2 linked regions of the Reyranella humidisoli genome follow. The main gene of each other region encodes a partner of the protein of the gene in region 2 in a complex. Links are inferred from orthologs where the notes say so. Each region holds a gene or a part of one and is shown on either strand. Other genes may lie near its edges.

Evidence for each region.
Region 1: the proteins of iscU (region 2) and KQ910_RS24860 are in contact, whole or in part, in a solved structure (PDB 5XT5), measured with the Bacillus subtilis proteins. The link is inferred for Reyranella humidisoli from one-to-one orthologs.

What each region holds. Positions count from the first base shown.
Region 1 is NZ_JAHOPB010000003.1:269,849-279,805, reverse strand. What follows is about bases 2,701-5,636. They hold KQ910_RS24860 (aminotransferase class V-fold PLP-dependent enzyme), read right to left. Parts: upstream 4,811-5,636; coding sequence 3,590-4,810; downstream 2,701-3,589. Other genes in these bases: KQ910_RS24855 (NTP transferase domain-containing protein), read right to left, coding at 4,821-5,636; KQ910_RS24865 (iron-sulfur cluster assembly scaffold protein), read right to left, coding at 3,186-3,593; KQ910_RS24870 (DUF4139 domain-containing protein), read right to left, coding at 2,701-2,944. Outside these bases: ATP-dependent DNA helicase RecG, read left to right, coding at 1-834; more of KQ910_RS24870, read right to left, coding at 911-2,700; more of KQ910_RS24855, read right to left, coding at 5,637-6,473; KQ910_RS24850 (XdhC family protein), read right to left, coding at 6,470-7,198; KQ910_RS24845 (XdhC family protein), read right to left, coding at 7,198-7,518; KQ910_RS24840 (vWA domain-containing protein), read right to left, coding at 7,522-8,784; KQ910_RS24835 (AAA family ATPase), read right to left, coding at 8,793-9,716; KQ910_RS24830 (SDR family NAD(P)-dependent oxidoreductase), read left to right, coding at 9,825-9,957. UniProt on the Bacillus subtilis protein: Type II cysteine desulfurase that acts as the initial step in the SUF-like Fe-S cluster assembly pathway.
Region 2 is NZ_JAHOPB010000003.1:7,758-10,493, reverse strand. It holds iscU (Fe-S cluster assembly scaffold IscU), read right to left. Parts: upstream 1,706-2,736; coding sequence 1,295-1,705; downstream 1-1,294. Other genes in the region: KQ910_RS23415 (IscS subfamily cysteine desulfurase), read right to left, coding at 1,737-2,736; KQ910_RS23425 (HesB/IscA family protein), read right to left, coding at 880-1,275; hscB (Fe-S protein assembly co-chaperone HscB), read right to left, coding at 358-870; hscA (Fe-S protein assembly chaperone HscA), read right to left, coding at 1-361. UniProt on the Bacillus subtilis protein: Part of the SUF-like system that mediates the biosynthesis of iron-sulfur (Fe-S) clusters. Acts as a sulfurtransferase and thus transfers sulfur from SufS to SufB.

The sequences.
Region 1 (9,957 bases), 270 kb from region 2 along the record:
CTCGTCATGACCGCGACCCCGATTCCGCGCACGCTCATGCTGGCGGCCTACGGCGATCTCGACGTCTCCAAGCTCACCGAGAAGCCCAAGGGCCGCCAGCCGATCGACACCCGCACAATGCCGCTGGAGCGGCTCGGCGAGGTCGCCCAGGGGATCGGCCGCCAGATCGCGGCCGGCGCGCGCGTCTACTGGGTCTGTCCGCTGATCGAGGAATCCGAGGAGATCGACCTCGCGAACGTACAGGAGCGCTTCCGCATCCTGGGCGACCGCTTCCCCGGCAAGGTCGGGCTCCTGCACGGACGGCTGAAGAGCGCGGAACGCGAGGCCACGATGGCGGCCTTTGCCGACGGCCGCCTGTCGATCCTGGTCGCCACGACCGTGATCGAGGTCGGTGTCGATGTGCCGGCTGCGACGGTGATGGTGATCGAGCATGCCGAGCGCTTCGGCCTCGCCCAGCTCCACCAGCTGCGCGGTCGCGTGGGGCGCGGCAGCGCCAAGTCGACCTGCCTGCTACTCTACGCCATGCCGCTCGGCGAGACCGCCAAGTCGCGCCTCGCGATCATGCGCGAGACGGAGGACGGCTTCCGCATCGCCGAGGAGGATCTCAAGCTGCGCGGCGCCGGCGAGCTTCTGGGCACCCGCCAGAGCGGCTTGCCCGACATGCGCCTGGCCGACCTGGCGATCCACAACGAGCTTCTGGAGGCCGCGCGCGACGATGCGCGACTGGTGATCGCCCGCGATCCGGACCTGCAGACTGAGCGCGGCCAGGCCCTGCGCGCCCTGCTCTACCTGTTCCGCCGCGACGACGCGGTGAGGACGCTAAGGGCGGGTTAGTCGAAAGGATCCCTCGCTGCGCTCGGGATGACAATGTTCGTGTCATCCCGAGCGCAGCGAGGGATCCTTCTCGAGATCAGCCGAGCTGGCTCACATACGTGCGCAGCGCGGCGCGGGCTTCCTCGACGGCCTTGTCGGCCTCCGCACGACGCTTGGCGAGCGCCTCGAGGTCGGTCTCCTGCTTGTCGAGCGTGGCGAGGTAGCGCCGCTGCAGGTCGCTGTTGGCCGGAACCCGCGCCAGGTTCTCGCGCAGGCGCGCCTGCTCCTGCACGATCGCCTGCCGCTCGGCGTCGACCTGCGCCACCTTGCGCTGGGCCTCCGCTACGGTCTGCTGGAGCTGCAGCACGCGGGTCAGCGCCTCGCGCGTCTTGGCGTCGAACTCGCGGGCCTGGGCATAGACGCGGATCTGTTCGGCCGCGCTCTCGACCAGCCGGATTTCCTGCTGCTGCGTCTGCTCCTGCACGACCTCGAAGGTCTGCGTCTGGTCGCCGCCCGGAAGCTGGAACGGGATGCGGTAATTGCCCTCGCTCAGCTCGACGTCCTTCGCCTCGGGCTTGGTCAGCGTCCAGCCCGGCAGGCGACGCTGCACCACGACGAGCTGGCGCGGCTCCTTGGCCGGGCCGCGCACGCGGTAGACGGTGTTCTGGCGGATGACGCGCGAAAGCCGGAGCGCCCCGTTGGCGATGGTGCCCGACGCCACCCGCTCGGCCTGCGCCACGTCGCGTTCGATGACGATCTTCTCGTCCAGCGCATAGGCCAGCAGGCGCGTCTCGCCGACCGGGAAACCCGACAGCCGCGCGTCGCCGACATAGGAGACGGAACCGGCCTTGTCGCGCTCGTAGAGCGTGATGATGCCCGGCGGCAGGCCCGATTCGCCGTCGTTGGTCAGGCGGATCGCGGCCAGCGGATTGCGCGCTGCGGCGTCGGCCTGATAGAGCGCGAGCCGCTGTGCCGGCACCTGCCTGTCGACAATCGGAATTGAGAGCGTGCGGCCGTTCTCGACGCTGACGGCGCGCGGGAACTTGAAGATCACCTGCGTGGCGGCGTCACTGGCCTCGATCTGCTCCGCGGCTGCAGCCATGCCTGCAGGCGGCGGAGGCGGAGGCGCCATCGCAGGCGACGAGACGGACCTTTCCTGTTGCGCCCGGTACGGCGCGGGTGCCGGCATGGGCAGCGGCGCATTGGCACGCTTCTGGTCGGCGACGACACCACCGCGATCAACGCCCGGCATCAGGCGGCCGGCGATCTCGACAGGGATCTCGGGGCGCGTCACGTAATAGGCGTTGTAGAGCGCCTGATGGAATGCGACCGGCCGGCCCGACACGAGCGTCAGCTCGACATCCTTCCAGTCCTGGCCGCTCATGTTCTCGACGATGGCCCAGCCCTGCAGCGCCGAGCGCGCCGCCGCGGGATCCGCGCCGAGCGTCAGCCGGTACGAGGCCTTCCAGACCGGCGCCTCGACGATGTAGGCGACGCGAACCGTGCGCTTGCCCTGCCCGCGCATCGACAGGTCGATGGTGCGGGCGTCCTTGGCGCGGTTGCCCTGGATCGCGACCAGCGCCTGGCCGACCTTGTCGCGTAACGCAGGATCGGCGAATTGCAGGTTCTCGGCTTCCTCGAGGATGAACTGCTGCAGGCCGCGGTCGGTGTAGAGCGTGACCCGCGTGCGCTTCATCGTGCCCTTGTTCTCGGGCAGCAGGAGCGTGTCCTCCTCGACCGAGACGATGCGGCCGGTGAGCGCGCGGCTGCCGCCGACGGTGACCTGCGCGCCCTTCAGGGTCTGCAACAGCTCGGCCGGCGAACCCAGCGACCCCTGGTCGAACGGCAGGTCCTTGAAGGCCTGCGCCAGCGGCTCGCGTCCGGGCAGGCTCAACCCGCCGACGCCACCCTTGTCGTCATAGACCACGAGGCTTTTCAGAACGTCGTCGACCTGCCCCAGCGACACGGTGAGCTTCAGCGTAGCGTCGCCCTCGACGGTCGCCTCATATTCGAAGTAGCCCAGCCCGCCGGACGACAGCATGACGCGCTTCAGCGCGAGGTCCTGGGCAAAGGCGAAGGTCGGGAACGCAAGGAGGCCCAGCAGGGCCACGACGTTCATCAAAAGGCGCATGGTCTCTCCCAGGATGCGTGCGCACCTTGCCTATCGACTGTGACACAAGCACGGCGGTGGAGCGACCAAAGTAGGTGTACGTACCTTTAGGTCCGACGCACTGCGCGGACAAAAATAATCGTGTCATCCCGAACGCAGCGAGGAATTCTTGATTGGCTGTTGCTAAGGATCCCTCGCTGCGCTCGGGATGACAATATTCCCTGCATCTGAGGCGTTGCGTTATCCGACGCGCTGCGCCGAGCTACGAAAGCGCGTCCTTCAGCGCCTCGAGCGGCAGCAGCACGCATTCCTGCCGTGACTTGTGGGCGGCGACCGGTGCGAAGGCGTCGAAAGGCTCATGCGTCTCACCGGCCTCGCGGCCCAGCGCGCGTTCGGCGTCGTGGCGCAGTTCGGCAATGCCGGCGGCATCACGGCCGACGGCGACCGCGGACAGCGCCGAGGCCGAAGCCTGGCACAGGAGGCAACCGCGCACCTGGTGGCCGATCTCGGCGATGCGCCCCTCTCCATCGAGACGCACGTCGATGATCACGCGATCGCCGCACAGGGGATTGTCGCGCCGCGCCGTCTTCGTCGGCTCGGCGAGTTTGCCGGCCCCGGTCTTCGCCTTTGCGAGAGCGACGATGCGCTCCTGGTAGAGCTGGTCGCTCATCGCAGCGTCTTCGCCGCATGCGCGACACCCGTCAGCAGCGCGTCGATGTCGCTGTTGTCGTTGTACGGCGCCATCGAGACGCGGGTCGTGCCGTCGAGGTCGAACCGGTCCATCAGCGGCTGAGCGCAATGATGCCCGGCGCGCACCGCGACGCCGAACGAATCAAGCGTCTGCGCCACGTCGTGGGGATGCACGCCGTCAAGCATGAACGACACGACCGGATATCGGTTCTGCAGGCTCGCCGGGCCGAAGATCTGCGTACCGTCGATCTTCTGCAGCCCGTCCATGAGCCGCTGCACCAGCGCCATCTCGTGGTCGTGCGCGCCCGTCCAGTCGAGCGCCTGCATCCAGGCGCAGGCCGCACCCAGACCGATGGCCGGGCCGATCGCCGGGGTCCCCGCCTCGAAGCGGCGCGGCGACGGCGCCCACGTCGTCTCGGCTAGGGTCACGCGGCCGATCATCGAGCCGCCGCCCATGAAGGGCGGCATCGCGTCGAGAAGCTCCAGCCGTCCCCACAGCACGCCAATCCCGTTCGGCCCATAGGCCTTGTGCCCAGCGAAGGCGTAGAAATCTACGCCCAGCGACGGAAGGTCGACGGGCCCGTGCGGCGCGCGCTGGGCGCCGTCGAGCATCACCCGGGCGCCGACCGACTTCACCGCCTCGACGACGGCGCGCACGTCGAGCAGGGCACCGGTCACGTTGGAAACATGCGCCAGCGACACCAGCCTGGTGCGCGGCGTCAGCAGGCGCGGCAGGGCCTCGAGGTCGATGCGGCCGTCGGTCGTGACCGGCAGCATGTCGAGTTCGATGCCCGAACGCGATCGCAGCATCTGCCACGGCACGATGTTGGAATGGTGCTCGATCTCCGACAGCAGGATGCGGTCGCCGGGCTTCAGGAGCGAGCCGAAGGAATAGGCCACGAGATTGATCGCCGCCGTGCAGCCGCCGGTAAAGATGATCTCCATGGTCGGGACACCGAGGAATGTCGCGACCTGGGCGCGGGCATTCTCGTAGGACTCGGTGGCGCGTTCGGCGAGGCGATGCACGCCGCGCAGTACGTTTGCGCGGCCGGTCGTCTCGTAGTGGCGCACGGCGTCGATCACCGCGAGCGGCGTCTGCGCCGAGGCGCCGTTGTCGAGATAGTGGACCGGTAGCCCGTCGATGATTTCGGACAGGATCGGGAACTGGCCGCGAACGGCGGCGACGTCGAAGCTCATCGGAAAAAACTCATGCAGTGCTCCGCGCCCGCCAGGCCGCCAGTGCCTCGGGCGTGTCGATGTCGGTGATCGCGGCCTCGCCCGTCATCTCGACCTCGCAGACGAGATCGGCATGCTCGCCGATCAGATGCTTGGCGCCGCTGTCGCCCGACAGCTTCGCCATCTCCGGAAAGAAGCGCCGCGCCCAGAGCACGGGATTTCCGCGCTTGCCGCCCACCGTCGGCACGCAGATCGCGCGGCCCTCGACCGGGCTGAAGGCGGCTATCAGGCGATTGAGCAGGGGCGCGCCAACGCCCGGCATGTCGCCCAGCTGGACCACCGCCGCATCGACCGTCGTAGGCAATGCGCCGATACCGGTGCGGACGGAGGTGCTGAGGCCCTGGGCAAAATCCGGATTGGTGACGAAGCGCACCCGCGAGCGCGGCTGGACCGCTCTCTCAACGGCGGCGCGGACATCGTCGGCCATGTGGCCCAGCACCACGACGACCTCGACCGCCTGCGAAGCAAGCGCCGCCTTCACCGCATGGACGACCAGCGGCGCACCTTCGGCTTCGGCCAGCAGCTTGTTCGGCCCGCCCATGCGCGTCGAGCGGCCGGCCGCCAGCACCAACACCGCCACGCGCGGCGCCTGCTGCGGACCGGTATCCTCGGAGTCCGTCTCGTCGCGCGGCTGCGGCCGGCTGGGAATTTCCGCCAGCAGGCCGCCCGAGCCCATGCGCACGATCTCGGCGCGGCCGACCGGCAGGCGCGCGGCAAGCCGCTCCAGCACCATGTCGAAGCCGTTGTACTTCGGCGACTTGGCGCAGCCCGGCAGGCCGAGCACCGGTTTGCCGTCCAGTTCCGCCGTGAGGAGCAGATTGCCGGGATCGACCGGCATGCCGAAGTGGATGACATTGCCGCCCGCCGCCTCGATGCCGGCCGGCACGACATCGTTTCGATCGACGATGGCCGACGCGCCGGCGATCAGAAAGAGGTCGCAGCCCTCAGCCTTCAGTTCCGCCAGGGCGCCCGCGATAGCCTTTGCATCGTGAGCGACGCGGCGCTCGCCGTTCAGCGTGCTGCCGAGTGAGGTCAGGCGCTTGGTCGTCGTGCCCACGGCCTTGTCGAGAACCTTGTCGCGCGTGCCCGGGAGCTTCGTCTGTACGAGACCCGCGCGCATCGCGTGGAACGGCGCCACCGAGATCATCGGCCGGTTCGCGGCCTTCGCGACATCGACGGCGCGGGCCACGGCGGCTTTCGGCGCGCCGTAGGGAATGATCTTCACCGTCGCCACCATCTGGCGCGGTTCGACCCGGGCGAAGGGCGGCAGGGTCGCGACCGTCACGGACTCGTCCAGTTCGTTCAGCGCGTCGATGCGCTCCTGGTCGAGCACGGCCAGTCCAGCCTCGCGGGCGAAATGATTGCAGCGGCCGGTGAAGGGCGCGGTGACGTCGATCCCCTCGCCCGCCAGCGCCTTGGCGACCGTCGCGGCCGCCTCGTCCTCGTGCACGTCGTCGGAGCCCAGCCGCGCGGCGACCACGGTCGAGACACCGGCTTGCTTCAGGCGCGCGATATCCTCATCCGAGAGGATGCGGCCCTTCGAGAAATTGACGCCGTCAGCGCGCCGGCTGTGCGCCAGGATAGCGCCGGCCGCCTCGTCGATCGGTGTCTCGCCGAATCTCACGCTGCCGCGACCTTCGGCGCCGACAGCGCTTCGAGGCGCCGCGCCCGCACCTCGATAATCTGGCCGAGGATCGACACGGCGATCTCGGCCGGCGACTTGGCGCCGATGTTGAGGCCAACCGGCCCATGGACGCGGGCGAACATCTCCTCGGTAATCCCGACCTCGGCCAGACGCTCCTTGCGCTTGGCGTGGGTCCGCCGGCTGCCCAGCGCGCCGATATAGAAGACGTCTGACTTCAGCGCCGATTCGAGCGCCGGATCGTCGAGCTTGGGATCGTGCGTCAAGGTCACGACGGCGGTCGAGCCGTCGAGGCCCATCGCCTGGAAGGCCTCGTCCGCCCAATCCTGGATCACTTTCACGCCGGGGAAACGCTGGGTCGTGGCCCAGGCGCCGCGCGGATCGACGACCGTGACGTCGAACTCGAGCATGGCCGCCATCGGTGCCAGCGACTGCGCGATATGCACCGCACCCACGATGATCAGCCGTGGCGGAGGCACGTAGACGTTCAGGAATATCTTGTCGTCCGCGATCTCGACCGTCTCGCTCTTGCCGATATCCATGGCGCGCTGCGCGGCCGCGACGAGCGCGCCCTCACCCGCGAGTTCGCCCTTGGCGCCGTCGCGATAAACAAGTGCTTCGGCGGCATCGCTGAGGCGGGTGGCGAGCGTCACCGCCCGCCGGTTGGCGCGAGCTTCCTGCAGCGCGGCGAGAGTCTCGGTCTTCATCAGTTCACCTTTTCGACGAAGACCTGGACCTTGCCGCCGCAGGCGAGGCCGACATCCCAGGCCTGCTCGTCGGTGACGCCGAAATCGAGCAGCCGCGGCTTGCCGTCCTTGATGGCGTCGAGCGCTTCCCTGACGACCGCGCCTTCGATGCAGCCGCCGGAGACCGAGCCGACCATGTTTCCCTTGTCGTCGACGCCGAGTTGGCTGCCTACGGGTCGTGGCGAGGATCCCCAGGTGACGATCACGGTGGCGACGGCGACACCCTTGCCGTCGGCCTTCCACTTGCCGACCTGATCGAGAACTTCCAGCGCGTCGCTCATGGTCTACTCCTTGCGAAGGTCGGTCTGCCATCCCGCCAGGCGCCGGTCGGCGCCGACGGTGCGCGATCCCAGGGCCTCGATGAGACCCGACAGGCTCTCCAGATTATGGACGGGCCTGAACTCGTCGACATGCGGCAGCATCGCCTTGTTGCCTTGAGACTTGGGCTCGTAACCGCCGTACCGCAAGAGCGGGTTGAGCCAGATCATGCGTGAGCAGGACTTATGCAAGCGTTCCATTTCCTCATCCAGGCCGGACGCGCCCTCGCGATCCAGCCCGTCGGTGATGAGGAGAACGACCGCCCCCTGCCCCAGCACGCGGCGCGACCACCTGTTGTTGAACTCGTGCAGCGCCTGGCCGATGCGCGTGCCGCCCGACCAGTCCTCGACCTGCGCCGAGGCCTTCTGCAAGGCGACGTCGACGTCGCGGTTGCGCAGCGCCCGCGTCACGTTCGACAGGCGCGTGCCGAACGTGAAGCAATAAACCCGGTCGCGGTCGTTGGTGATGGCGTGCATGAAATGCAGGAACATCCGCGTATAGCGGGCCATCGAGCCGGAGATGTCGCACAGGATGACCAGCGGCGGCGGCCGGCGGCGCGGTTCGCGCCGTGACAGCTCCGTCAGCCCTTCCGGCCGCATGGCCCGACGCAGGGAGGCGCGGAAGTCGATGCGCGGGCCCCGGCGGGCCGACTGGTAGCGGCGGGTGCGGCGCTCCGGCACCGGCAGGCGCAGGCGGGCGATGGCGCGCAGGGCGGCGTCGATCTCGGCCTGCGACATCTGCTCGAAGTCGCGCGTCTGCAGGACCTCGCGGTCCGACACGGTGAAGGTCGCCTCGACCTCGACTTCCGGCGGCTCCTCCGACTGCTCCGGCGCTTCGCCCTGCCCAGGCTGCAGGGCTTCCTGCAGGCGGCGGCTGAGCTGCTTGCCCTTGTCCTGCTCGGCCGGCACGCCGATCTGCGGTAGAAGCATGTCCATCATCTTCTCGAGCAGGCGCGGATTGCGCCAGTAGACGTGGAATGCCTGATCGAAGATCTCGCGCTGGTCGCGGCGGTTCACGAAGACCGAATGAAGCGTCCAGTAGAAGTCGTCGCGGTTGCGGATGCCGGCAGCCTCGACCGCCTCGATGGCGCGCAGGATCTGCCCCGGCCCGACGCGCAGGCCCGCCGTGCGCAAGGTCCGCGCGAAGTGCACGATGTTGCTGGCGAGCTTGCCGCCGCGGGGCCCCGGCCCGGGGGCCGGTGCCGGCGGCGTATCGGGAAGCGCGTCCATCCTCCCGCTCAGCCGAGCGGCTGGGCGGCGATGTCGGACTTCACCTTGCGCAGGATTTCGGCCGCTTCCGAGCCCTGCAGGCGCTGGATGTCGTCCTGGTACTTGAGCAGCACGCCGAGCGTGTCGTTGATCGTCCGCGGGTCGAGGTCGAGCACGTCGAGTTCCGAAAGCGCCGTCGACCAGTCGATCGTCTCGGCGACGCCCGGCGCCTTGAACAGGTCGAGCTTGCGCAGCTCCTGCACGAAGCCAACGACCTGGCGCGACAGACGCTCGCTGGCGCCCGGCGCCTTGACCTTGAGGATTTCGAGCTCGCGCTTGAGGTCGGGATAGTCGACCCAGTGGTAGAAGCAGCGCCGCTTCAGCGCGTCATGGATCTCGCGCGTACGGTTCGACGTGATGATGACGATCGGCCGTTCCGCCGCCTTGATCGTGCCGAGTTCGGGAATCGTCACCTGGAAGTCCGAGAGGACTTCGAGCAGATAGGCCTCGAACGGCTCGTCGGTGCGATCCAGCTCGTCGATCAGCAGGATCGGCGCCCCGCCGACATGCGGCTGCAGCGCCTCGAGCAGCGGACGGCGGATCAGGAAGCGCTCGTCGAAGATGTCGGCGGCGAGTTCGCCGCGGTCGTGCACGCCCTGCGCCTCGGCCAGGCGAATCTCGATCATCTGGCGGGCATAGTTCCACTCGTACACTGCCGAGGCGACGTCGAGCCCCTCGTAGCACTGCAGGCGGATCAAGGGCCGCTTAAGGGTTTCCGCCAGGACCTTGGCGATCTCGGTCTTGCCGACACCCGCCTCACCTTCGCAGAACAACGGCCGCCCCAGCTTGAGGGCGAGATAGAGGACGGTGGCGAGGCTGCGGTCGGCGATATAGTCGCCGCCCTTCAGCAGCTCGACGGTGGCGTCGATGGACGCCGGCATGGGCGAAGGCATGAAACTCCCGGAAAACGCGAGGGATCGCTGGAGTGCCAGTGTAGCGGATGGTCCAGCCCGCCGATATGGTAGGAATCGCAAGATAATTCAAGGATTTGGGAGGATGTCATGGAGGATGGGTTGTTCGCGGGCCGGACCGCCATCGTGACCGGCGGCGCGCGGGGAATCGGCCTGGCCTGCGCTGCGAAAATCGCCGCCGGCGGCGGGCGCGTGGCCCTGTGGGACCGAGACCTAGACCGCA
Region 2 (2,736 bases):
TCACCATGTCGGTCTCGCCGGTGCCTGGCTCGACCTCGTAGGGCAGCACGCCGGCCACCGCATGAAGATCGGCCGCACCCCGGCCCATCAGGCGCTTGATGGAGGCCACGACATTGCGCGGCTCGGCAGCCATGACGGCACGGGCATCTTCGCCGACCAGCACGCCACCCGCCTCGGGATAGGCCACGACCGACGGCACCAGCGCCTTGCCGCTCTCGTCGTGCAGCGCCGCCGGCTTGCCGTCGCGGGCGATGGCGACCACGGAATTGGTCGTGCCGAGATCGATGCCGACCGCCAGCGAGCCCTCGCCGGCATGCGGCAGCGGCGTCTCGCCCGGCTCGTGGATCTCCAGCAAGGTCATGCGCCCGACCGTTCGATGTTCATGCGACGCGCCCGCGCCTCCTCGGCGAACTTGTCGAGGTAGCGCAGGCGAAGGAGCGCCTTTCTGATGGCGGCCCTGTCGTTTGCCAAGAACAAACTGGCCAACCCCGCCAGCGCTTTCTGCACGCCCTGACGGGCTTCCGCGGCCAGCGCGTCGACCGCCTCGGGGGCGCTTGCCTCGTGCAGCGCCTCGCGCGCCTCCATGGCTTCCATCAGCAGTTCCGGGTCGTCGATGGTCTTGCCGTCGCCCGGCATCTCCACTCCCGCCCGCTCCGCCATGTAGAACGCGCGGCGAAGCGGATCCTTCAGCGTGCGATAGGCTTCATTCAGGGAAGCGGCTTCGGACGAGGCCTTCGCCCGCTCCTCAGGCGGCCTGGAGACGAAGCGGTCAGGATGCCACTGCCGCTGGAGCGCGAAATAGGCCCGGTCGAGCGCAGCGACATCAACGTCTAGCGCCGCCGGCACTCCCAGCCGCGCGAAATGATCCATGACGGGTCTTCAGACGTGGAAGGATTCGCCGCAGCCGCAGCGGCCCTTCTCGTTCGGGTTCCTGAACACGAAGCCTGACTTCAGCTTCTCTTCCTCGTAGTCCATCTCGGTGCCGATCAGGAACAGCGAGGCCTTCGGGTCGACCAGCAGCTTGATACCGCTGGCCTCGATGACCTCGTCCATCGGCTCCTGCTTGTCGGCGAACTCCAGCGTGTAGCTGAGGCCCGAGCAGCCCTTGGTGCGCACGCCGATGCGGATCCCCGCGGTCGGCTTGCCGCGTCCCTCGATCAGCCCCTTCACGCGCTCCGCGGCAAGCGGCGTCACCATCATGAGCTGCGGACGGGGACGGCGCGGGCGCGGCGCGGCGGGCGCTGCCGGCTTCGGGGTCTCGGTGGTCGTGGTCATGCGTTGGGCTCCGGATTGGCTACTCGGCCGCGTCGGCCTTGTCGTCTTTCTTGGTGGCCTTGGCGCGATAGTCGGCGATGGCCGCCTTGATCGCATCCTCGGCAAGGACGGAGCAGTGGATCTTCACCGGCGGCAGCGCCAGATGGCGTGCGATGTCGGTATTCTTGATGGTCTCCGCCTCGTCGATCGTCTTGCCCTTGACCCACTCGGTCACGAGCGAACTGGAGGCGATCGCCGAACCGCAGCCGAAGGTCTTGAACTTGGCGTCCTCGATCAGCCCGTCCGGGCCGACCTTGATCTGCAGCTTCATCACGTCGCCACAGGCCGGCGCGCCGACCAGGCCGGTACCGACATCCTCGGCCGTCTTGTCGAGCGAGCCGATGTTGCGGGGATTCTCGTAGTGATCGATCAGCTTTTCGCTGTAGGCCATGACACTCTCCTCGAACCTTGAAGCGGCACCCCTAGTGGGCGGCCCACTCGATGGACTTGAGATCGATTCCTTCCTGGGCCATTTCCCAGAGAGGGCTCATTTCGCGCAGCTTGGTGACGTGACGCACGAGTTCGTCGACCGCGGTATCGATCTCGTGCTCGGTCGTGAAGCGACCGAGGCCGATGCGCAGCGAGGTATGGGCCATTTCCTCCTCGACACCGAGCGCACGCAGCACGTAGCTGGGCTCGAGCGAGGCGGACGTGCAGGCCGAACCGGAGGAAACCGCCAGGTTCTTGATCCCCATCATCAGAGATTCGCCTTCCACATAAGCGAAGCTGATGTTGAGGTTGCCCGGGATGCGGTGCTCGAGGTCGCCATTGACGACGATGTCCGTCAGCTTGGCGCGCAGACCGTTCAGCATCCGCTCCTGCAGCTTCTTGAGCCGCTTGGCCTCGGCGTCCATTTCCTTCATGCAGATTTCGGCTGCCTCGCCCAGACCGACGCAGAGCGGCGTCGGCAGGGTGCCGGATCGGAAGCCCCGCTCCTGCCCGCCGCCGACGATCATCGGCACGAGGCGCACGCGCGGCTTGCGGCGGACGTAGAGCGCACCGATGCCCTTGGGCCCATAGATCTTGTGACCCGAGATGCTCATCAGATCGACGTTCAGCGCCTCGACATCGAGCGGGATCTTGCCCGCGGCCTGGGCCGCGTCGGTATGGAAGAAGACCTTCTTCTCCCGGCAGATCTTGCCGATCTCGGCGAGCGGCTGGATGACGCCGATCTCGTTGTTCACGGCCATGACAGAGACCAGCACCGTCTTGTCGGTGATCGCCGCGCGCAGCACGTCGAGATCGAGCAGGCCGTCCTGCCGGACCGGCAGGTAGGTGACCTCGAAGCCCTGCTGTTCCAGATGGCGGCAGGTATCGAGCACGCACTTGTGCTCCGTCACCGTCGTGATGATGTGGTTCTTCCGGTCCTTGTAGAACTCAGCCACGCCGCGGATGGCGAGGTTGTTCGACTCGGTGGCGCCC